2 regions of the Streptomyces sp. NPDC046821 genome follow, and region 2 is predicted to be linked to the other one. Evidence: riboswitches for the same ligand, from Rfam matches in the RefSeq annotation. Region 2 holds a riboswitch; the other holds the start of a gene.

Region 1 (6,977 bases), on a different contig from region 2:
GAACGCCTTGTTCACGGCGTGCAGGCGGCCCGTGAAGCCGGCGTCGCGGAGGTTGTCGAGGACGCTGCGGCCGACTCCGCCGGGGGCGCGGCCCACGCCGACCACGGCGACGGAACCGGGGGCGAGCAGCCCGCGCACCGAGCGGGCCTCGGCGCGCTGTTCACGCGCGCGCTGCACGGCGAGCGAGGCATCGGTGGGTTCGAGGTCGAACTCCAGGCGGACGACGCCGTCCTCGAAGCGACGCTTCTGGGTGTACCCGGCGTCCGTGAACACCTTGATCATCTTGATGTTGGCGGGCAGCACCTCGGCGGCGAAGCGGCGGATGCCGCGCTCGCGGGCGACGGCGGCGATGTGCTCCAGGAGCGTGGAGGCGACGCCCCTCCCCTGGTGGGCGTCCTGCACGAGGAAGGCGACCTCGGCCTCGTCGGCGGGCGCGGAGGCGGGCATCCCCTGCTCGTTGATGCGGTCGTAGCGGACGGTCGCGATGAACTCGCCGCCCACGGTGGCCGCGAGGCCCACCCGGTCCACGTAGTCGTGATGGGTGAAGCGGTGCACGTCCTTGGCGGACAGGCGCGGGTAGGGCGCGAAGAAGCGGTAGTACTTCGACTCGTCCGAGACCTGCTCGTAGAAGTTCGTGAGCCGCTCGGCGTCCTCGGTGGTGATGGGCCTGATGCGCGCGGTGCCGCCGTCGCGCAGCACCACGTCTGCTTCCCAGTGGGCGGGGTACGTGTGCCGGTCCGACGGGGTCTGCATGGGGCAAGCGTACGGCTCGGGACGGACAGTCGTGGGGGGTGCGGCGCGAGTGGTTCGCGGGGTGTGTGGGCGGGGCGTGCGGGCGCGGTTCGCGGGCTCGGGGCGCCGGTGGCGTGCGGGCTGGGTGCCGGCGATGTGCGGGCGTACGCGCGCGGTGGCGCACCGGTCGCGGGGTGCGCGGGCCGCAGGCAGGCTATGAGGGCCGACGCGCGCGTGCGTGCGGCGCGAAGGGCTCACAGCGGTCACGTCCACCGGTGTGGGACACTGGTCTAGACAACTGTGAGCATCCTGAAGGGCAGCAACACATGGCTGAGCGCCGCGTCAACGTCGGCTGGACCGAGGGCCTCCACGCCCGCCCCGCCTCCATCTTCGTCCGCGCGGCCACGGCGGCCGGCGTCCCCGTGACGATCGCCAAGGCCGACGGCAACCCCGTCAACGCCGCCTCCATGCTCGCGGTGCTCGGCCTGGGTGCCGAGGGCGGCGAGGAGATCACCCTGGCCTCGGACGCCGAGGGCGCGGAGGTCGCGCTCGACCGCCTGGCCAAGCTTGTCGCCGAGGGGCTGGACGAGCTTCCCGAGACGGTCTAGGCCGCACCCTGGACGCGTAGGACTCGTAACGTCGAAAGCCCCGGCTCGGTGAGCCGGGGCTTTCGTCGTTGGCAGTGTGGACGGGCGTCAGACGTTCACGCCGTGGCCGCGCAGGTACGCGACGGGGTCGATGTCAGAGCCGTAGTCGGGGCCCGTGCGGGCCTCGAAGTGGAGGTGCGGGCCCGTGGTGTTGCCGGTCGCCCCGGAGAGGCCGATCTGCTGGCCGGGCGTGACGGTCTGGCCGACGGAGACGCCGATGGACGACAGGTGACCGTACTGCGTGTACGTACCGTCATTCATCTTGATCACGATGTTGTTGCCGTAGGCGCCGCCCCAGCCGGCCTCGACGACCGTGCCCGAGCCCACGGCGTGGACGGAGGTACCGCTGGCCGCGTGGAAGTCGATGCCGGTGTGGCTGCCGGAGGACCACAGTCCACTGCTGGCCTTGTACCCGGTGGACACGTACGAGCCGGTGATCGGCATGACGTAGGTGTTCAGGCGCTTGCGCTCGGCCTCGCGGGCGGCGCGCTGCTTGGCCTCGCGTTCGGCCTTGGCCTTGGCCTCCGCCTTGCGCTTGGCTTCTTCGGCCTGTCGCGCGGCCTCCGCCTCGGCCTCGGCCTCCGCCTTGGCCTTCGCGGCGGCTTCCTCGGCGGCCTGCTGCTGGGCGGCGGCCTGCGCGTCGATCTGCTCGGCGAGCGAGTCACCGATGGAGATGGCCTTGGTCAGGCCTGTCTGCTCCATGGCCGTGTGCTCGGCGGCGAGGGCGGGGGAGGCGAGGCCTCCGATGACACCGGTCGTGGTGATCGCGGCGACGCCGGCGACATTCGCGGTGGTACGCGTGAACCGGCTCGGGCGACGGTGCTTCCCGGTGGCACGGGTGAACGCCATGGGGCGCTGAATCCTTTCCCTCCTTCTCGCCTACCGGGTTAGCTGACGGGTTCGGAGCAGGAAGGTCTCCTACGGACACCCTTCGGGAAGGGCGTCCGATTCACCCCAGGGACTGCGGTGGGTCCCCGGCTCCCCCGGCTCGCGCCTTGGGGGACTCGGCGATGGCTGCCCGGTGCCGCGGGCGCGGCGTACTTCTGGCGGACAGCCGGACCGACGCTAAGCGGGTCAACTTTCAATCAACAAACAAAACCGCGCTTTTGTTGTGCATGACACAGGGCAGACAGGCAACCACCGGCCCAATTCGGACATACGAGGGCCCCGGTGGTCATCTCACCCACCGGGGCCGCAAGTTGTCCGTGTTGTCCGACTCTCGGCCAGACTCTCGGTCCGGCTCTCGGTCAGCCGGTGACGACGGTCACCTCTCCGATGCCGAGCGCCCGGACGGGCTCCTCGATCTGCGCCGCGTCACCCACGAGCACCGTCACCAGGCGGTCGGCCGGGAAGGCGTTCACGACGGCCGCGGTGGCCTCCACGGTGCCCGTCGCGGCGAGCCGGCGGTACAGCTCCGCCTGGAAGTCGTCGGGCAGGTGCTGCTCGACCTGGTCGGCGAGCGTCCCCGCGACGGCCGCGGCGGTCTCGAACTTGAGCGGGGCAACGCCCACCAAGTTCTGCACGGCGACGTCCCGTTCGGCGTCGGTCAGGCCCTCCTCGGCGAGCGTACGGAGAACCTTCCACAGGTCGTCGAGCGCCGGACCCGTGTTCGGGGTGTCCACGGAACCGCTGATGCTGAGCAGCGAGGCGCCCGTCCCGTCCGCCGCCGAGAGCAGCACCTGGCCGAACGCGCGCACGCCGTAGGTGTAGCCCTTCTCCTCGCGCAGGACCCGGTCCAGACGCGACGTGAGGGTGCCGCCCAGGCAGTACGTGCCGAGCACCTGCGCCGGCCAGACCCGGTCGTGCTTGTCGGAGCCGACGCGGCCGATGCGCAGCTGCGTCTGTACGGCGCCGGGCCGGTCGACGATCACGACGCGGCCGCGGTCGTCGGCGGTCACCGGCGGCACGGGACGCGGCTGTGCCGGGCCTCCCGTCCAGGCGCCGAGCGTCTCCGCGAGGAGGGCGTCGAGGTCGGTGCCGGCGAGGTCGCCCACGACGACCGCGGTCGCCGTCGCCGGGCTCACGTGCTGCTCGTAGAACGCGCGCACGGCTGCCGCGTCGATGGGGGTGACCGTCTCCTCGGTGCCCTTGCGGGGGCGGGACACGCGCGCGGTGGCCGGGAAGAGCTGCTTGGAGAGCTCCTTGGCGGCGCGGTAGGCCGGGTTGGCCGTCTCGTGCGGGATCTCGTCGAGCCGGTTGCGCACCAGGCGGGCGATCTCCTTGGCGTCGAACGCGGGCGCCCTGAGGGCGTCGGCGAGCAGGCCGAGCGCCTTCGGCAGCCGGGAGACGGGCACTTCGAGGGAGACCCGTACGCCCGGGTGGTCGACGTACGCGTCCAGGGTCGCGCCGCAGCGTTCGAGCTCGGCCGCGAACTCCTCGGCGGCGAGCTTGTCGGTGCCTTCGGAGAAGGCCCTCGCCATGATGTTGGCGACGCCGTCGAGGCCGGCAGGCTCGGCGTCCAGGGGGGCGGCGAGATTGACCTCCACGGCGACGACCTGCTGGCCGGGGCGGTGGCAGCGCAGGACCGTCAGGCCGTTGTCGAGCGTGCCGCGCTCGGGGGCGGGGAACGCCCACGGCTTGGGCGCGCCGGCCTGGGGCTGCGGGTGGAAGTCCATGGTCGCGAGCTCGGTCACTTGCCCGCCTCCTCTTCTGCGGTCGCGTCCGCCGTCACGTCGGCCATCTCATCTGCTTCTTCGGCTTCGTCGGCTTCTTCGGGGGCCGTGGGTTCGTAGACGAGCACCGCGCGGTTGTCGGGGCGCAGATGGGCCTTGGCCACCTCGTGGACCTCCTCGGCGGTGATGTCGAGGACGCGCTGGACGGCGGTCAGGGCGAGCTGCGGGTCGCCGAACAGAACGGCGTACTTGCACAGTTCGTCGGCGCGGCCCGCGACCGTGCCGAGCCGGTCGAGCCACTCTCGCTCCAACTGGGCCTGGGCGCGCTCCATTTCCTCCGGAGTCGGGCCCTCCGTGACGAACCGCTCCAGCTCCTCGTCGACAGCCGCCTCGATCACCGGGACCTCGACGTCACCGGACGTCTTCACGTCCAGCCAGCCCACGGAGGGCGCCCCCGAGAGCCGCATCAGGCCGAAGCCGGCGGCGACGGCGGTCTGGTCACGGCGGACGAGACGGTTGTAGATCCGGGACGACTCGCCGCCGCCGAGGACCGTGAGCGCCAGGTCGGCCGCGTCGCACGCGCGCGTGCCGTCCGCGGGCAGCCGGTAGGCGGCCATCAGCGCACGCGCCGGGACCTCCTCCTCGACGACCTCGCGCAGCTCCTGACCGATGCGCTCGGGCAGCGAACCGTCACGCGGGGGCAGCTTGCCGTCGTGCCGCGGGATGGAGCCGAAGTACTTGTCGACCCAGGCCAGCGCCTGCTCGGGGTCGATGTCCCCGACGACGGAGAGGACGGCGTTGTTGGGCGCGTAGTAGGTGCGGAAGAAGTTCCGCGCGTCCTCCAGGGTGGCCGCGTCCAGGTCCGTCATCGAACCGATGGGCGTGTGGTGGTACGGGTGGCCCTCCGGGTACACGAGGGCGATCAGCTTCTCGAACGCGGTGCCGTACGGGACGTTGTCGTAGCGCTGACGGCGCTCGTTCTTGACGACGTTGCGCTGGTTCTCCATCGACTCGTCGTCGAGCGCGGCGAGCAGCGAGCCCATGCGGTCGGCCTCCAGCCAGAGCGCGAGCTCCAGCTGGTGGGCGGGCATGGTCTCGAAGTAGTTGGTGCGCTCGAAACTCGTCGTCCCGTTGAGCGAGCCGCCGGCGCCCTGCACGAGCTCGAAGTGCCCGTTCCCCTGGACCTGCTTCGAGCCCTGGAACATCAGGTGCTCGAAGAGGTGCGCCAGGCCCGTACGGCCTTCGACCTCGTGGCGCGAGCCGACGTCGTACCAGAGGCAGACCGCCGCGACCGGGGTCAGGTGGTCCTCGGAGAGCACCACGCGCAGGCCGTTGGCGAGGGTGTGCTCGGTCGCTTTCAGGCCGCTGGAACCGGCCTCGGCGGTGGCCGTGTGACCCATGGGCATGTACGTCCCTTCGATCGCGGAACTATCGCGGAAACCGCGGATCTGCCGCCGGTTCCGCATTCATATCTGCATCCGGAAATGCCACTGTATGCAAGCGTCCGGACGCCTGGCGAAGTTCCCGCACGCGGTACGCCGAGAGCGAGCGCCGATCGCCGTACGGACGGGTCGCCGATCGCCGTACGGACGGGTCGCGGTCGGCGTTGTCAGTGGGGCGGTCCACAATGGTGCGCGTCAGACTCTCGTACATGCCCCGGCAGCATCTGTGAAGGAGCCGCAGCAGCGATGGCCCGCCGCAGCACGAAGACCCCGCCTCCCGACGACTTCGAGGAGAAGATCCTCGACATCGACGTTGTCGACGAAATGCAGGGCTCCTTCCTGGAGTACGCCTACTCGGTGATCTACTCCCGGGCCCTGCCGGACGCCCGTGACGGCATGAAGCCCGTACACCGGCGCATCGTCTACCAGATGAACGAGATGGGCCTGCGCCCCGACCGCGGTTACGTGAAGTGCGCCCGCGTCGTCGGCGAGGTCATGGGCAAGCTGCACCCGCACGGTGACACGTCGATCTACGACGCCCTGGTGCGCCTCGCCCAGCCCTTCTCGATGCGTCTCCCCCTCGTCGACGGCCACGGGAACTTCGGCTCCCTGGGCAACGACGACCCGCCGGCCGCCATGCGTTACACCGAGTGCCGGATGGCCGACGCCACGTCGCTGATGACGGAGTCGATCGACGAGAACACGGTCGACTTCGCGCCGAACTACGACGGCCAGGAGCAGGAGCCCGGGGTCCTCCCGGCCGCCTACCCGAACCTGCTGGTCAACGGCGCGTCCGGCATCGCCGTCGGCATGGCGACGAACATGCCCCCGCACAACCTGGGCGAGGTCATCGCCGCCGCCCGGCACCTCATCCGGCACCCGGGCGCGGACCTCGAGACGCTGATGAAGTTCGTCCCGGGCCCCGACCTGCCGACCGGCGGCCGGATCGTCGGCCTGTCCGGCATCAAGGACGCCTACGAGTCGGGCCGCGGCACCTTCAAGATCCGCTCCACGGTCACCGTGGAGAACGTGACGGCGCGCCGCAAGGGCCTCGTCGTCACCGAGCTGCCCTTCGCGGTCGGGCCCGAGAAGGTCATCTCGAAGATCAAGGACCTCGTCGGCTCGAAGAAGCTCCAGGGCATCGCCGACGTCAAGGACCTCACCGACCGCCAGCACGGCCTGCGCCTGGTCATCGAGATCAAGAACGGTTTCGTGCCGGAGGCCGTCCTGGAGCAGCTCTACAAGCTGACGCCGATGGAGGAGTCCTTCGGCATCAACAACGTGGCGCTGGTCGACGGCCAGCCCCTCACGCTCGGCCTCAAGGAGCTTCTGGAGGTCTATCTCGACCACCGCTTCGAGGTCGTCCGCCGCCGCAGCGAGTTCCGCCGTACGAAGAAGCGGGACCGGCTGCACCTGGTCGAGGGCCTGCTCGTCGCCCTGGTGGACATCGACGAGGTCATCCGCCTCATCCGCTCCAGCGACAACTCCGCGCAGGCGAAGGAGCGCCTGATGGAGCGCTTCTCGCTGAGCGAGATCCAGACGCA
Region 2 (6,977 bases):
CGACGCCTCTTCGGGCTTCAGCCACGTGTACTTGAGGATCTCGGCCTTGGACCCGAGCCGCTGCGAGCAGTACGAGCAGTCCTCGGGGCACAGGCCGGACTTCAGGTTCACCAGGTAGTTGAGTTTCACCCGGCGCCCGAACCACTGCCGCCGCACCTTGCCGGCGGCGGCCACCACATCGAGGAGTTCGTCGTCGGAAGTCGCCAGAACGGCGAGCGCTTCTTCACGGCTCGGCAGCTCGCGCCGCAGCCCCTTGTCCACCAGCGTGTTCAGCAGGTCCATGGCCTGATCCTGGCCTACGTGCCCTGCTCAGGCCAAGGAGGCTTCGGACAACTCTGCTGCGTTCGGGGTGTGGGTATCGCCACACCCTGGACGGCCGGATATGCGGCTAGTGTCTGTGAACTGCCTACAAAGACGCAGCGCACACGACGCAGCACACCCCACTCGAGAACCGGTCGCGGGGCGGCCGGGCGGAGGGACGGACATGGCGGGATCGCCGTTCGGCTGGATCGACGAGCAGGAACGCGGGCGGCGCGCCGCGGGACTCGTCCGCACGCTGCGCCCCCGCCCGGCCGAGAGTCCCCTTCTCGACCTCGCGAGCAACGACTACCTCGGCCTCACCCGCCACCCCGAGATCACCCAGGGGGCGGCGGACGCGGCGCTGCGCTGGGGCGGCGGCGCCACCGGCTCGCGCCTCGTCACGGGCACCACGCAGCTGCACGCGGAACTGGAGCGCGAGCTCGCCGACTTCTGCGGCTTCGAGTCGGCCCTCGTCCTGTCGTCGGGGTACGCGGCCAATCTCGCCGCCACGACGGCGCTCGCCCCGCACGGCTCCCTGATCGTCTCGGACGCGAGCAACCACGCCTCCCTCATCGACGGCTGCCGGCTCGCGCGCGGCGCGACGCAGGTCGTCCCGCACGCCGACCCCGAGGCCGTACGCAAGGCGCTCGACGGGCATGACGGGCCGGCCGTGGTCGTGTCGGACTCTGTTTTCTCCGTCGACGGGGACATGGCTCCGCTGGCTCAACTCGCCGGAGCGGCAAGGGAGTTCGGGGCCGGGCTGATCATCGACGACGCGCACGGGCTCGGTGTGCTCGGGGACGGCGGCCGGGGCGCGCCGTACGCGGCGGGGCTCGCCGGCGCCGACGACACCGTCGTCACGGTCACCCTCTCCAAGTCGTTCGGCAGCCAGGGCGGCGCTGTGCTCGGCCCCGCCAAGGTGATCGACCACCTCGTGAACACCGCGCGGACGTTCATCTTCGACACCGGCCTCGCGCCCGCGGCGGCCGGGGCCGCGCTCGCCGCCCTGCGCCTGCTGCGCCGCGAACCCGAGCGCGCCGCGCGCGCCCGCGCCGTGGCACGCGGCCTGCACGAACTCCTCACGGCCGAAGGCCTCCAGGCCGTACGCCCGGACGCCGCGGTCGTCTCCGTACGGGCGCCCTCGCCGGACGAGGCCGTGCGGTGGGCGGCGGACTGCCGCGAGGCGGGCCTCGCGGTCGGCTGCTTCCGTCCGCCGTCCGTGCCGGACGGCATCTCGCGGCTGCGGCTGACCGCCCGCGGCGACCTGACCGACGATCAGATCACCGAGGCCGTACGCGTGATCAGCCGCACCGCTCCCGACTCGGCGTTCACCGCAGCAGGCTGAGGAACCCTTCCCAGGCGGAGGGCGAGAACAGCAGGGCGGGCCCGGCCGTGCGCTTGGAGTCGCGCACGGCGAACAGCCCCGCCGTGGGGCCCGAACTCAGGGGCGCCGTCTCGACGCAGTTGTTCATTCCGGTACTGCGACTGCTCCGCCGCCATGGCGCGTCGTGCAGGGCCGTGCTGGGAACCGCGGTGGATGGGGCGTACCGACGTCGTGCGGACATGGTGCCTCCTGACCTGCGTTCACTGTCCGGAGGCGCGGTGCGCTCCGGCGATCCCGGCGATGAAGTCCAACGAGTCCTCGGGCGAAAGAGCGAGATCTTGAAGGGAGTCGAAGGCGTCCGAGTACGCCCTGAGGTCTTCTTTCCGCTCCAGATAGAGGCTACTCGTCAAATGGTCGAGAACTACCACGTCAAGATCAGAAGTGTTCGGAAAAGAGAACACGACGAAAGGCCCGGTCAGTCCGACATGTTCCCCGGCGGAGAACGGCAGGACCTGAATCCGTACGTGCGGCAGCCGCGCCACGGCCGCGAGATGACGCAGCTGCTCCAGCATCACCAGCGGACCGCCCACCCGGCGCCGCAGCACCGCCTCGTCGAGCACCGCGCTGAGCCTGATCGGCGACGCCGAACGCAGCACGTCCTGCCGCGCGATCCGCACCTCGACCAGCGCGTCCAGCTGGCCCTCCGGCAGCCCGTCGACCGCCGCCCGGGTCACCGCGCGCGCATAGTTCGGGGTCTGGAGGAGACCCGGCACGACCGACGTCTCGACGGTCCTGACCCGGCACGCCTGCGACTCCAGGCTGATGAAATCCCGGTACGCGGGCGGCAGAAGACTCCGGTAAGGGTGCCACCAGTCCTGGCCGCCGCTCCCGTCCTCCGACCCGGCCAGCGCGATCAGGAGATCCCGTAAGGACGCGTCCGAGACCTCGAACGCGTCCAGCAGGAGACGGACGTCCGACGCCTTCACGCCGCTGCGTCCCGTCTCGATACGGCTCACCTTCGACTGGTGCCAGCCGACCAGCCGGGCGGCCTCGCCACTGGTGAGCCCCGCGCGGGCGCGCAACCCGCGCAACTCGGCGCCGAGCCTGCGGCGTCGCACCGCCGGACCCTGTCTCATCGCGTCTCCTCGACTGCCCGCCTCACGGACCGGTTCCTCCGGCCCCACGCACCGGCTCCTTCCGGCCCGGCGGATCGATGTTCTGAGCAGACGGTAGAGGAAGCCGGCGACGTACGCCCAAATGCGGTCCGCCGCCCGAGAGTTCACCGCATCGAGCGACAGATATATGCATATCTCCGGGGATCGGCACCAATGGCCCCGCCGGAGTGGCAGTCTGGCGCGAAGCACCGGTCCGGGGGCGCCTCAGGTCATCCGCCATGTGTCGGATTCGGGCCCCGGCACGAAAGGGACGACGTCGCCATGGCAGATCACCAGGAAGCATCCGTCACTCTGCCGAGCGATCCCGCCTCGGTCTCAACGGCCCGCACCTACGTGAGCGACGTACTCGTCGAGTGGGGAATGCCGCGCGAGGCGGAAGCGGCCGACACCGTCCGGCTCATCGTCTCCGAACTCGCCACCAACGCCGTGATGCACACCAGGGGCGAGTCGCCCACCTTCACCGTCGACCTCCATCTGGAGCGTGACGAGCAGCTGCGCATCGGCGTCACCGACAGCCACCCGCGCTTCCCCAAGCGGCTGCCGGCCGCCGTCCAGCAGGACAACGGGCGCGGCATGGTGATCATCCGCTGGCTGGCCGCCGAGTGCGGCGGAAGCCTGTCGGTCACACCCACCGCCGAAGGCGGCAAGACGGTGTGGATCGCCCTGCCCTGGACGGTCCCCGTACCGCAGGCCGGACTACTGCCGTGAGCGGGACTCCAGCTCCTCCTGGGCGCGGATGACCGAGCGCCGCACGAGACGCGGCAGCACCTCCCACAGGCCCGCCAGGACCACGAACGTGCTCGCCGCCGCCGCGATGCCCGCGGTGGGCCCCGCGGCGACCGACACGGCGAGCAGCACCGAACCGGTCAGGGCGAACATCAGCACGGCCAGGCCGGCCCCGGTGAACCACGACGACATCTGGACGAGCAGCGGCTTGGCGTGGTGCCGGAACAGCACCCGGTGCAACGCCGCCGGCGCCGTGAACAGCGCGGCGGCGAGGACGGCGAGCAGCAGCGTCGCGATGTAGGTGGACTGCTGCCACTCCTCGAGCGACGGGAACCGCGCGCTGAACACGATCGTCAGCAGGAAGGCGAACAGGATCTGGACGCCCGTCTGGGTGACCCGCACTTCCTGGAGCAGCTCGGAGAAGTTCCGGTCCGCGCGTTGCAGCGGCGTCTCGTGCCGGTCCTGGCCCGCGTCCGCGGGGCCCGGCTCGCGCTGCGACGGCTCGTCGCCGGGGGGTCGGTCCTGTTCCATACGACCACGAGTACCCCATGGCGCGGATTCAGGCGGCGCGGGGCGGGCGGGGACGGCCTGGACGACTGTCTCCGCCCGCCCCCTTTCGGCGCCCTAGCCGACGCGTCCGTACCAGACGCTGTCCGACCAGATCCGCTCCAGCTTCACCACCTGTCCGGTTCTCGGCGAGTGCCAGATCTTTCCCTTCCCGGCGTAGATGCCGACGTGGTAGACGTACCCGCCCGAATGGAAGAACACTAGGTCACCGCGCTGACGATGCGCGGCGGAGATATGGCGGGTCTTGTTGTACTGCTGTGCGGCGGTGCGTGGCAGGGTTTTGCCCGCCCGCTTGAACGAGTAGGCCGTCAGGCCCGAACAGTCGAAACTGCGTGGCCCCGAGCCGCCCCACACGTAGGGGCTGCCCGCCTTGGAGGCCGCGATCTGGAGTGCCTTCGTCGCCAGTGGTGCCGCGGCCGCTTCGGCCGAGGCTCCCGGGACCATGACGCTGCCACCCGCTACGGCGAGGGTGAGGGCCGAGGCGGTGCCGGCCCGGGTCAGCAGCGACGGGACACGATTGAGCGTGATCATGCGCAACCCTTCGTCAGCCGCCTGTGAAGGATGACCTGTCGGATTCGGGCTGGCGAAGTTGCCCGGCCGCGGTGTGCGGCTTCACCCCAAGGACCGGTCCGGAGAACTGCTCCGGCGGCCCGTCGTGCTCGGGTCCTCCACTCCTGCCGATCCACTTCCGTCGACCTGGCATCCGCGCGGCGGCAGGACTCGGCGTCCGCCCGGACCGCCCCGCCGTGGTGGCGGGGGCTTGTCGTCGCCATGGATCCTCACGCACGAAGAGCGGGAATGCCGACCCGAACCGGCGTTTCGTGAGGGTCCTCACGACTGGCCTGAATGGGTGGACAACACCCTTTTACGCAATTACGTGAAGTTCCCAACGGAGCCCGCACCAGCACCGGAACGCCAGATCTCGCGCTCCGTTCACGCATTCACCGCAAGTCTTGCGGTACCGAAAAAAGGGGCATTTCTACGCCGTACGTGGGTAGCTCTTCTGGCCCGTTTCGGCTAGGGAAACCGGATGCCGTGAACGAGGGCTTCCGACTCGGGGTCAGGAACGACCGTCCTCGTCCCGGACATGCCGTCAAATGACCGGCTCCGGCGGCACGGTGACCCTCTGTGTCCTCCTCTCTCCGTCGAGGATCCGCAGAGCCTGGGCCAGTGTCGTCGCGTGGACCTCGCTCTCGCCGCGCTGGTGCATGACCGTCAGGGCGTCTCTGAGAGCGGTGGCTTTGCCGACCAGGGCCTGCGCGGCCCGGAGTCCGCCGTACGTGTGGCCGCTGAGCGCCGGGTTGATCCGGCCCAGCAGGTCGACCACTTCCAGGTAGCTGTCAAGGAGTTCGCACTCGGCGCGGGTCAGCGCGGGCAGCGGGAGTGGTTCGGGCGGGAGCATCGCGGGCTCACCTGGTGCCGGGGGTGGCGTTGCGGTTCTCGACGACGCGGTCCACGAGCCCGTACTCCACGGCGTCCTGGGCGCGCAGGATCGTGTCCCGCTCGATGTCGGCGCCGACGCGCTCGCGGCTCTGCCCGGTGTGCCGCGCGAGCAGTTCCTCCAGCTGGGCGCGCATACGCACAAGTTCGCGGGCCTGGATCTCCAGGTCGGTCGGCTGGCCCTGCGCGGGCTCGGGCAGTTCGGGCTGGCGCAGCAGCACCCGCGCCCCGGGCAGCACGGCCCGCTTCCCCGGTGTCCCGGCGGCCAACAGCACGGCGGCCGCCGACGAGGCCTGACCCAGGCAGATGGTCTCGATGTCACAGGAGACGAACTGCATCGTGTCGTAGATCGCCGTCATCGCACTGAACGAGCCGCCGGGGGAGTTGATGTACAGCGAGATGTCCCGGTCCGGCGCGGCGTATTCGAGGTGCATGAACTGCGCCATCACGTCGTTCGCCGAGATGTCGTCGACCGGGGTCCCGAGCAGGACGATCCGTTCCTCCAGGAGCTTCCCGTACGGGTCGTAGGTGTGGACCCCGGCCGAGGTGCGCTCGGTGAACTCGGGCAGGACGTGACGGGCGGAAGGTCGGTACATCGTGCGTGCCTCCGTGAGCGCGGAAATCTGTCACTGACGTCTCTCTGTAAAAAATGTACAGGACGTACGGTCTTGCGGGAACCGAAAAAGGGAGCCGGCCACGCGTCCGAGACGCGTGGCCGGCTCCCTTCCTGGTCGGCTTCCGGTGCCGTGCGGGGCGGCCTACCGGCCGTCGCCGTCGCCGTGGTCGTCCTGGCGGGACATGCGCAGCGCCAGGTGCTGCAGAAGGTCGGCGGTCGTGATGTCGGTCCGGCCCGAGTCGTGCACCTCGGCGAGCTCGGAGAACAGGAAGGCGAACGCGCCCACCAGGGAGATCGTCACCGGCATCAGCGCCGCGATGGTCGCCTCGGCCGCCTCCTCGACGCTCGCCTCGGCCGGGATCTCGATGGAGGGGAACACCTCCGTCACGAGCCGCCCGAGCTGGGACTCGGCGGTGTCGATGTCGGGCTCCTCGTTCTGGCTGAGCCTGCGCACCATTTCCTGGGTCTCGGTCAGGACGCCGATCGCACGCAAGATGATCTCGCTCTGTTCCATGCGCGGGAGCCTAGGGCCTGTCCGGCGGATCATGCCGGGCGCGCGGGGTCTGGCACGCACCAGACGCCGCCCGGCCCGCCCTCCGGGCGGACGACGGGAATTTGACGACAGGCCCTGAGCGCAACTGCCGCAACCCCCCCTACGCGTACCCCGCCCCGGGCGCTGTTCCGGGGCGGGGCGGTGTCGATTCGCGCAAGCAGCCGTGCGGCACGAACAGTTGACGTCCCGACGCTACGCGCCGCCACTGACAACGGCGGGGGTGCGCCGCGGCGGGGCGGTCACCTGCGGGTTGCCCGCCTGTCACGCACCGTGCCA

The links. A riboswitch is a leader RNA that binds a small molecule or an ion and turns the genes downstream of it on or off. The one in region 2 is predicted to bind cyclic di-AMP.
Positions count from the first base shown of each region.
Region 1: linked by a shared signal. The riboswitch ahead of ABZ893_RS05810 (M23 family metallopeptidase) and the one ahead of ABZ893_RS31130 (C40 family peptidase) in region 2 are both predicted to bind cyclic di-AMP.

Region 1 is NZ_JBEYYB010000002.1:505,011-511,987, forward strand. Features, by position in the region: gene ABZ893_RS05800 (GNAT family N-acetyltransferase) at 1-753, opposite strand, end outside; gene ABZ893_RS05805 (HPr family phosphocarrier protein) at 1,059-1,340, shown strand; gene ABZ893_RS05810 (M23 family metallopeptidase) at 1,428-2,228, opposite strand; cyclic di-AMP (ydaO/yuaA leader) riboswitch at 2,241-2,399, opposite strand; gene ABZ893_RS05815 (pitrilysin family protein) at 2,627-4,012, opposite strand; gene ABZ893_RS05820 (pitrilysin family protein) at 4,009-5,391, opposite strand; gene ABZ893_RS05825 (DNA topoisomerase IV subunit A) at 5,680-6,977, shown strand, end outside.
Region 2 is NZ_JBEYYB010000017.1:113,957-120,933, reverse strand. Features, by position in the region: gene bioB (biotin synthase BioB) at 1-282, opposite strand, end outside; gene ABZ893_RS31155 (8-amino-7-oxononanoate synthase) at 485-1,645, shown strand; gene ABZ893_RS31150 (DUF397 domain-containing protein) at 1,629-1,865, opposite strand; gene ABZ893_RS31145 (helix-turn-helix transcriptional regulator) at 1,885-2,760, opposite strand; gene ABZ893_RS31140 (ATP-binding protein) at 3,061-3,507, shown strand; gene ABZ893_RS31135 (DUF6328 family protein) at 3,496-4,056, opposite strand; gene ABZ893_RS31130 (C40 family peptidase) at 4,150-4,623, opposite strand; cyclic di-AMP (ydaO/yuaA leader) riboswitch at 4,627-4,796, opposite strand; gene ABZ893_RS31125 (hypothetical protein) at 5,186-5,494, opposite strand; gene ABZ893_RS31120 (ATP-dependent Clp protease proteolytic subunit) at 5,502-6,128, opposite strand; gene ABZ893_RS31115 (hypothetical protein) at 6,291-6,662, opposite strand.